Regions from separate parts of the Bradyrhizobium sp. 31Argb genome, predicted to be linked through region 3. Evidence: predicted binding sites of a transcription regulator. Region 3 holds the regulator's gene; each other region holds the start of a gene.
What was found. The regulator HrcA, encoded in region 3, represses chaperone genes, less so after heat shock. The targets are predictions, from matches to a motif close to GTTAGCACTCNCNNNNNGNGAGTGCTAAC.

Region 1 (3,275 bases), on a different contig from region 3:
CGGCGACGTGGGCCACGCCTCGCAGGACGATATCGACGCGATGTTCGACTAAGCGGGCAGGTCGCAGAGAAGAACGCAAAACGCCGGCGCGATGCCGGCGTTTTTGTTTTTGCCTCCATCTCCTCCGCCGTCATCGTCCGCGAAGGCGGACGATCCAGTAGGCGGCGGCCTCACGGCTCAGGCACTGACAGCGGTGACTACTGGATGCCCGGGGCATGACGGGGACAGAGCGCCGGTCCCTACGCCCGTGGCGCGCAGCGGACGTAGACCATGTTGCCGTAGCGGGTGGCCGCGTCCTTGTCGACGAAGCGGGTGACCATGACGCGGCCGTCGAAGGAGACGATCTCGCGGTCCTGCTCGCCGCCGGACGGCCCCGGCGGGCCGATATAGTTCTTGCCGCTCGGAGAGCCCTTCAGACGCAGCTCCTGCGGGGTGGCCTGGTCGGCGAGATGCATGATCACGCCACCGGACTGGCCGGCGCCAATCACATAGGGCTGCTTGCACTGGTCGCGCGCCATCTTCTCGGTGCGGGCGCGGTCGGTCGGGTTCTGGTAGGAGGCCAGGCCCCAGCGGCCGACGATCTCGTCGGAGCGGATGGTGGCGGGCATTTCCGGCGCCACCCCCGGCTCAGGCGCGGGCTCCGGGTTGGATGACAGCGACGGCAGGTTGAAGCTGCTGCACGCGCCCAACAGAAGCGTCAGCGCTAAGACGGACGCGAGCCTCGCAACCGCGCGCGCGTCACCTGATCCGATCATCCGTATTCCCCCGAAATATCCTTGGGCCGCACCTTGGGCCGCACCCGTCCTGCAGCCAAGCGTAAAACGTAAGGCAGAGCAATGACGTCGAAACGATGACGTGAGAACTCCAACCTGGGCTCTGATTTGATTTGGTTGCAGCATCCTATATTGGCCTCACCAAGGCCTTAACCACTTTGCTTGACAGGAAAGGCGCCAAGCCATATTTCCCGCCCCACAATTAGCACTCTGGCGCGATGATTGCTAACGCGCCGGATATCCTGCCCGCGATCCATCGACCGGCCGGCATTCAAGCCCGGCCTCGATGAATGAGACCTGAAACCGAGCCTCCAAGAGGGAACGTCATGGCTAAATCCAAATTCCGCCCGCTGCATGACCGTGTCGTGGTCAAGCGCATCGAAGCCGAAGAGAAGTCCAAGGGCGGCATCATCATCCCCGACACCGCCAAGGAAAAGCCCTCTCAGGGCGAAGTCACCGCCGTCGGGCCGGGCGGCCGCGACGAGACCGGCAAGCTGATCCCGATCGACGTCAAGGTCGGTGACCGCGTGCTGTTCGGCAAATGGTCGGGCACCGAGGTCAAGCTCGACGGCGAGGAACTCCTGATCATGAAGGAGTCCGACATCATGGGCGTTCTGACCTGAGCCGAGCCGAATCCGCCGCGCACCGCTGGTCATGCCCGGGCCTGACCCGGGCATCCATCTCTCTTCGGAAGAGTCGGCGAAGTGATGGATTGCCGGGTCAAGCCCGGCAATGACGCGTAAGAAGCGGCGGCCGCACCATCCCATTTATCCAGGAGTAAGATATGGCTGCCAAAGACGTTAAATTTGCCGGAGAAGCCCGCGAGCGCATGCTGCGCGGCGTCGATGTCCTTGCCAATGCGGTGAAGGTCACGCTCGGCCCGAAGGGCCGCAACGTCGTCATCGAAAAGAGCTTCGGTGCCCCGCGCATCACCAAGGACGGCGTCACCGTCGCCAAGGAGATCGAGCTCGAGGACAAGTTCGAGAACATGGGCGCGCAGATGCTGCGCGAAGTCGCCTCCAAGACCAACGACACCGCGGGCGACGGCACCACCACCGCGACCGTGCTGGCGCAGGCGATCGTGCGCGAGGGCGGCAAGGCTGTTGCCGCCGGCATGAACCCGATGGACCTGAAGCGCGGCATCGACATCGCGGTGCAAGCCGTGGTCAAGGACCTCGAGAAGCGCGCCAAGCCGGTCGCCGCCTCCTCGGAGGTTGCCCAGGTCGGCACCATCTCGGCCAATGGCGACACCGCGATCGGCAAGATGATCGCCCAAGCCATGCAGAAGGTCGGCAATGAGGGCGTGATCACGGTCGAGGAGAACAAGTCGCTGCAGACCGAGGTCGACATCGTCGAAGGCATGAAGTTCGACCGCGGCTACCTCTCGCCCTATTTCATCACCAACGCCGAGAAGATGACGGCCGAGCTCGAGGACGCCTACATCCTCCTGCACGAGAAGAAGCTCTCCGGCCTGCAGGCAATGCTGCCGGTGCTGGAAGCCGTCGTGCAGTCCGGCCGGCCGCTCTTGATCATCGCCGAGGACGTCGAGGGCGAGGCGCTGGCGACGCTGGTGGTCAACCGCCTGCGCGGCGGGTTGAAGGTCGCCGCCGTCAAGGCGCCCGGCTTCGGCGACCGCCGCAAGGCGATGCTGGAGGACATCGCGGTCCTGACCGGCGGCCAGCTGATCTCCGAGGAGCTCGGCATCAAGCTCGAGAACGTCACGATCAAGATGCTCGGCCGCGCCCGCAAGGTCGTGATCGACAAGGAGAACACCACGATCGTCAGCGGCGCCGGCAAGAAGGCCGACATCGAAGCCCGCGTCGGCCAGATCAAGGCGCAGATCGAGGAGACCACCTCCGACTACGACCGCGAGAAGCTGCAGGAGCGGCTGGCCAAGCTTGCCGGCGGCGTCGCGGTGATCCGCGTCGGCGGCGCCACCGAGGTCGAGGTCAAGGAGAAGAAGGATCGTGTCGAGGACGCGCTGAACGCAACCCGCGCCGCGGTGCAGGAAGGCATCGTGCCCGGCGGCGGCGTGGCGCTGCTGCGCGCCAAGAAGGCAGTCGGTCGTCTCTCCAACGACAATTCCGACGTCCAGGCCGGCATCAACATCGTGCTGAAGGCCCTCGAAGCGCCGGTGCGCCAGATCTCGGAAAACGCCGGCGTCGAAGGCTCGATCGTGGTCGGCAAGATCCTCGAGAACAAGTCGGAGACCTTCGGCTTCGACGCCCAGACCGAGGAATATGTCGACATGGTCGAGGAAGGCATCATCGATCCCGCCAAGGTTGTGCGCACGGCGCTGCAGGACGCCTCCTCGGTCGCCGGCCTCCTGGTGACGACGGAAGCCATGGTCGCCGAACTGCCGAGGGAGCCGGCGCCGGCGATGCCGCCCGGAGGCGGCGGCATGGGCGGCATGGGCTTCTGAGCGCAAGCCCGTTCGCAGATATCAGATAAGAAGGCCGCCTCCGGGCGGCCTTCTTTTTTGGGCAATAGAGCATGATCCGG
Region 2 (3,275 bases), on a different contig from region 3:
CGGCGCCGTTGACGATCGTGGTGTTCTCCTTGTCGATCATCACCTTCTTGGCGCGACCGAGCATCTGCAGCGTGACGTTCTCGAGCTTGATGCCGAGGTCTTCCGAGATCGCCTGGCCGCCGGTCAGGATCGCGATGTCCTGCAGCATGGCCTTGCGGCGATCGCCGAAGCCCGGAGCCTTGACGGCTGCAACCTTCAGGCCGCCACGGAGGCGGTTGACGACCAGGGTGGCGAGGGCTTCGCCTTCGACGTCTTCAGCGACGATGACGAGCGGCTTGCCGGTCTGCACCACGGCCTCGAGCAGCGGCAGCAGCTCGTTCAGCGAGGAGAGCTTCTTCTCGTTGATGAGGATGTAGGCGTCGTCCATCTCAACGCGCATCTTGTCGGCGTTGGTGACGAAGTAGGGCGAGATGTAGCCGCGGTCGAACTGCATGCCCTCGACGACGTCGAGCTCGGTCTCCAGCGACTTGGCTTCCTCGACCGTGATCACGCCCTCGTTGCCGACCTTCTTCATGGCGTCGGAGAGGAACTTGCCGATCTCGGCGTCGCCGTTGGCGGAGATGGTGCCGACCTGGGCGATCTCGTCGTTGGAGGTGACCTTCTTGGAGTTCTTCTGCAGGTCCGCAACCACAGCCTCGACCGCGAGGTCGATGCCGCGCTTGAGGTCCATCGGGTTCATGCCGGCGGCGACGGACTTGGCGCCTTCCTTGACGATTGCAGCCGCCAGCACGGTGGCGGTGGTGGTGCCGTCGCCGGCCGCATCAGCGGACTTGGAGGCGACTTCGCGCACCATCTGCGCGCCCATGTTCTCGAACTTGTCCTCGAGCTCGATCTCCTTGGCGACGGTGACGCCGTCCTTGGTGATGCGGGGAGCGCCGAACGACTTGTCGAGCACGACGTTGCGGCCCTTCGGGCCGAGGGTGACCTTCACCGCATTCGCGAGGATGTCGACGCCGCGCAGCATCTTGTCGCGCGCCTCGACGGAGAATTTGACTTCTTTAGCTGCCATGTGTGTTTTTCCTTGAGGGATTTATCCTGGGAGGGAGGGCCTTAGGCCGCCTTCTTCTTGGAAGCGGGGACGTCGAGGACGCCCATGATGTCGCTTTCCTTCATGATCAACAGATCTACGCCGTCGATCTTGACCTCGGTGCCGGACCACTTGCCGAACAGCACGCGATCGCCAACCTTGAGGTCGATCGGGATCAGCTTGCCGGCCTCGTCGCGGCCGCCTGGGCCGACGGCGACGACTTCGCCCTGCGAGGGCTTTTCCTTGGCAGTGTCTGGGATGATGATGCCGCCTGCAGTCTTCTCTTCGGCGTCGATGCGCTTGACCACGACGCGGTCGTGAAGCGGACGGAAACTCATGCAGTCCTCCTAAGCTATTCTGGATGCTGTAGAATTCTGGAGCGTTAGCAGTCTACCTTGGCGAGTGCCAAGCTAGCTGCGATGGAAATAGGCCAGACTTTGCGTGGGGGCAAGGGCTTCTAGCAGAAAAATTGGCACTCGAAATTGCCGCCTGCCAGTATCGTTTATCATCATTAACTGGTCTCCGGGCGAGCGGCGAGACCCGTATTAGCACGTGCGCTAAGTTGCTGCTAACGCACGATTTTTCAACAGCCCGTTAAACATTTAGGCTTGTGATGAGTTGGTCGCATGCGTCACATTTCTCTCATGTGAGCGCATCTCCGCCGGGGTGGCTCCGGCAGGAAAGCCATCCCGTGAATGCGCTCCTTCGAAAGCGGAGGTTGGCATATGGTGTCGCGGGTTGGTGGGGTTGTTTCCGACGAATTCAGGAAGCAGATGCTGGGGTACGGGCTGACGACGGCACAGATCCTCTACCGGATGCCGGACCACCCTTCGCTGCTGCAGACCTACGTCTGGCAGAATTACGATCTCTTCCCGAAATTCCCGGCGCTGCAGGATTTCCTTGCCTTCTGGCAGGAGAAGCTCGAGGGGCCGCTGCACTCGGTGACCGTCGCGCATTCCAAGCTGATCAAGCCGGCTGAGCTGCGCGCCGTCGACGGCGTCTTTCGGTTGCACTGAGACGCCAAGTAAGGCGCCAAGACCGATTGCCGCCGGGCGGAACGGTGGTAACGTTCCCTCCGACGCGTCCGCGTCGCGGACGCCTGCAATAGGGAGGCACGCCATGGCCAAACAGAAGGCGGCATCAAGACCCGCAGCCAAGACGGCGGTCCGGAAGAAGTGGATCGGCCACAAGACCGCCGCCAAATCCACCGCCCGCAAGGCGATCAAGTCCAAGGGCCGCGTATCCAAGGCGGCGCACAAGGCGCGGCCGAAGCAGCGTATCGCGATCAGCCATCATCGCGAGGAAGACTTCAAGGCCGATGGGCTACGCGCTTATGCGCAATATCGCGATCTCGGAATTGCTGACGCCTCGCACGGGCTCGCGCAGGCGCATGTGATCCGGCTGATCGGGCCGTGCAATCCGGAAGAGGTGTCGAAGCTGCATTACCACGACGTCCAATTCCAGATGGTCTATGTGCTCAAGGGTTGGGTGAAGACCTACATGGAAGGGCCGGGCGAGACGTTGATGCAGCAAGGCAGCGCCTGGACCCAGCCGCCGAAGATCAGGCACATGATCCTCGATTATTCCGACGATGTCGAACTGCTCGAGATCATCCTGCCGGCTGAGTTCAAGACGGTGGAGTTGACGACCTAACCACCGCTGTCATTCCGGGTCGCGCGCAGCGCGAACCCGGAATCCATCGGGCCGCAAGCGCAAGTGGTGAAATGGATTCCGGGTTCGTCCTTCGGACGCCCCGGAATGACAGGTCAGGTCAACATCCCCACGATCGCGCCCATCAGGCAGGTCGTCAGCGTGCCCGATACGATCGACTTCAGGCCGAGCGCATTGATCTCCTCGCGCCGCGTCGGCGCCATCGTGTTGAGGCCGCCGATCATGATGCCGAGGCTTGCGAAATTGGCGAAGCCGCACATCGCATAGAGCATGATCAGGCGCGAGCGCGGATCCAGCGCGCCGGTGGGAAGCTTCGACAGATCGACATAGGCGATCAATTCGTTCAGCACGGTCTTGGTGCCCATCAGGCTTCCCGCGGTGATGGCCTGCGACCACGGCAGGCCCATCAGCCAGCACACCGGCGCCATGACGTAGCCAAGCAGGCGCTGCAGCGAAATTTTCGCGCCGCCGATCTCCGGCAGGATCCCGAGCATCGCGTTGACGAGATAGACCAGCGCCACCAGCACCAGCAGCATCGCGACGATGTTGAGCAACAGTTCAAGCCCGGCCGCGGTGC
Region 3 (3,275 bases):
TGGCGACGAGAAGAGCGGGTTCGAGGTGGCGCCGTTCATGATCATCGGCATCATCGGCTCGACCGCGGCCTCTCCCGATGATCGCGGCCGTTTTGCCCAGCAGATCGCGACCACGATCCCCGGCGTGCGCGACGGACGGATCACGATGTCGGAGCCGATCCGCATCGATGGCCAGCCCGGCTACGAGACACGGATCGATGCGGTCAGCGGCAAGGACAACACGCCCGTTACCATCGTGCAGTGGCTGCGGTTCGGTGCGCAGACCTCGCTGCGCATCATCGGCTCCTCGCCGCGCGATCAATGGTCGACCGCGTTCCCGCGCTTCCGCAGCGTGCGCGACGGAATTCAGCCGCGATAACATCGATCTCTGCCGGCCTCTGTCGAGGCCGGCATCAACGGCGTTGCATCAGCCGATGCGTTGCAGATTCAGTTTTGCTGTGCGGCCGAAGCCGGCGCGGTCTTTGCGCCGCCCTTGGAGACACCGACGAGCGCCGGACGCAGCACGCGATCGCCGATCGTGTAGCCGGCCTGCACCACCTGCACCACCGTGCCCGAGGGCACGGAGGGATCGGGAACCTCGTACATCGCCTGCTGGAAGTTCGGATCGAACTTCTCGCCGGTGGGATCGAATTTCTTGACGCCGTTCTTCTCCAGCGTGGCGTGCAGCGAACGCTCGGTCAATTCGACGCCCTCGATCAGGGCCTTCAGCCCAGGGTCGGCGGCCGCCTTGGCCTCCGCCGGGACAGCATCGAGGGCACGCTGCAGATTGTCGGCGATGTCGAGGATGTCGCGGGCAAAGCCGGTGATGCCGTAGGCGCGCGCGTCCGCGATCTCGCGGCTGGTGCGCTTGCGCAGGTTTTCCATCTCGGCCAGCGTGCGCAGCGTCCGATCGCGCGCTTCGTTCAGCTCCTTGGTCAGGGCCTCCGCCGATCCCTGCTCGGGATCGTCGGGCATGACGTAGGGCTTCGAGACCACGGGCTCGCCGGTCTGCGCCGGGTTCTCGGCGTTGTCGTTCGGCCGGTTCGGATCGGTCATGGCTTGCCTTTTGGAAAAATCGCGTCTGGTCAACATTTAAGGGATTGGCTGGCCGGGATATCGTGCTTTGGGCAACGAAAATCAAGCGCAACCAGCCCGGTTTCGGGGATTCGAGCATGATCCGGAAAAGTGGAAGCCGGTTTTCCCTCGCGACAAACGCGAAGCGTTTGCGCGGAGATCATGCTCAAACAAAGAGATGAGATCATGATCTAACCGCCCAGGATCCTGCTGACGAGGCGCGCGGCATAGTCCACGGTCGGGATCACCCGCGCGTAATTCAGCCGGGTCGGCCCGATCACGCCGAGCACGCCCACGATACGGCCAGCGCCGTCGCTATAGGGCGCAACGATGGTCGAGGACCCCGACAGCGAGAACAATTTGTTCTCCGACCCGATGAAGATTCGCACGCCATCGGCGCTTTCTGCGCGCCCCAGCAGGTCGATCACGCCGCGCTTGGTCTCGAGATCGTCGAACAGCGACTTGATACGCTCGAGATCCTCGAGCGCATGCAAATCCTCCAAGAGATTGGCGTGCCCGCGCACGATGAGCTGCCGGTCCTCATTGTCGCCGCCAGACCAGCTCGCGAGCCCTGCCGAGATCACCTTCTGCGTCAATTGATCGAGCTCTACGCGCCTTTGTGCGAGCGCGGTCTCGAGTTCGAGCCGCGCTTCCGCGAGCGTACGCCCGAGGATGCGCGCATTGAGGAAGTTGGTGGCCTCGATCAGCGCCGAGGATGGAACACCCGGCGGCAAGCCCAGCACCCGGTTCTCGACCTGCCCGTCTTCGCCGACCAACACCACCAACGCACGTTCCGGCTCGAGCCGCACGAACTCGATATGCTTCAGCCGCGCGTTGGACTTCGGCGTCAGCACCACGGCGGCGGCGCGGGTGAGGCCGGATAGCCGGATCAGAGCCTCGTCGAGCGCTGCCTCCACCGACTGCGCGCGGCCGACGGTAGCCAATTGGCTTTGGATCGATTGCCGTTCCGCCTCGGTGAGGTGGCCGACCTGCATCAGCGCATCGACGAAAAAGCGCAGGCCCAATTCGGTCGGCAGCCGGCCGGCGGAGGTATGCGGCGCGTAGATAAGGCCGAGCTGCTCGAGATCGGACATCACATTGCGCACCGAGGCCGGCGACAGCGGGAGCGCGATCAGGCGCGAGATGTTGCGCGAGCCGACCGGCTCGCCGGTCGCCAGATAACTTTCGACGATTTGACGGAAAATGTCGCGCGAACGCTCGTTGAGCTGGGCAAGCCCGGCGTGCGGCGTGATCAAACCGACCGGTTCGTGTTGAGCCACAATAACTCCAACTCCCTCACAACTGCCTCTAATTTGACCATCCACACGCCCGCTGACAAGCGTGCATTACCGCCCGGGAGCCGGCCAAAAGGCTTGCCGCTACGCCTGCCCGCTCCTACAAGCACCGCCAGCCATATTCGCTCGAATTCCCGGAGGATTCCCATGCGGCCAAGCCGCCGTGCACCCGACGAACTGCGCCCCGTCTCATTGGAACGCGGCGTGGTGAAATATGCCGAGGGTTCCTGCATGGTGAAATTCGGCGACACCCACGTGCTCGTGACCGCGACCCTGGAAGACCGCCTGCCGCCGTGGCTGAAGGGTCAGGGCCGCGGCTGGGTCACCGCCGAATACGGCATGCTTCCCCGCGCCACGCTGGAGCGGACCCGGCGCGAGGCCTCCGCCGGCAAGCAGGGCGGCCGCACCATCGAGATCCAGCGCCTGATCGGCCGCTCGCTCCGCGCCACGGTCGACCTGGAAGCGCTGGGCGAACGCCAGATCACTGTCGATTGCGACGTGTTGCAGGCCGACGGCGGCACGCGCACCGCCTCGATCACCGGCGCCTGGGTCGCGCTCGCCGACTGCATCAACTGGATGAAGGCCCGCAACATGCTGAAAACCAACGTGTTGCGCGACAACGTCGCGGCCATCTCCTGCGGCATCTATAACGGCACGCCGGTGCTCGACCTCGACTATGCCGAGGATTCGGAAGCCGAGACCGACGCCAATTTCGTGATGACCGGCGACGGCCGCATCATCGAGGTGCAGGGCACCGCGGAAAAGACGCCGTTCTCGCAGGACGAGTTCCTGGCGCTAATGGGGCTGGCGCGCGGGGGTGTGGCACGGCTGGTCGACTTGCAGAAAATGGCGGTGTCGTAGTCAATAGGCCATGCACCGTCGAATCACTGGAAAGCTCGTGATCGCGACCCACAATCCCGGCAAGCT

Region 1: groES (co-chaperone GroES) is a predicted target of HrcA. The motif match lies at 975-1,003, and genes of this name have one in related genera.
Region 2: AAFX91_RS17875 (co-chaperone GroES) is a predicted target of HrcA. The motif match lies at 1,409-1,437, and genes of this name have one in related genera.

The regions. Positions count from the first base shown of each region.
Region 1 covers NZ_JBEGDB010000332.1:3,990-7,264, reverse strand. The annotation lists gene AAFX91_RS36395 (protein phosphatase CheZ) at 1-52, shown strand, start outside; gene AAFX91_RS36390 (hypothetical protein) at 240-755, opposite strand; gene groES (co-chaperone GroES) at 1,100-1,396, shown strand; gene groL (chaperonin GroEL) at 1,558-3,195, shown strand.
Region 2 covers NZ_JBEGDB010000082.1:15,191-18,465, reverse strand. The annotation lists gene groL (chaperonin GroEL) at 1-1,009, opposite strand, end outside; gene AAFX91_RS17875 (co-chaperone GroES) at 1,051-1,365, opposite strand; gene AAFX91_RS17870 (usg protein) at 1,753-2,043, shown strand; gene AAFX91_RS17865 (cupin domain-containing protein) at 2,147-2,680, shown strand; gene AAFX91_RS17860 (NupC/NupG family nucleoside CNT transporter) at 2,794-3,275, opposite strand, start outside.
Region 3 covers NZ_JBEGDB010000197.1:2,002-5,276, reverse strand. The annotation lists gene AAFX91_RS29110 (hypothetical protein) at 1-358, shown strand, start outside; gene grpE (nucleotide exchange factor GrpE) at 427-1,035, opposite strand; gene hrcA (heat-inducible transcriptional repressor HrcA) at 1,245-2,333, opposite strand; gene rph (ribonuclease PH) at 2,496-3,209, shown strand; gene rdgB (RdgB/HAM1 family non-canonical purine NTP pyrophosphatase) at 3,220-3,275, shown strand, end outside.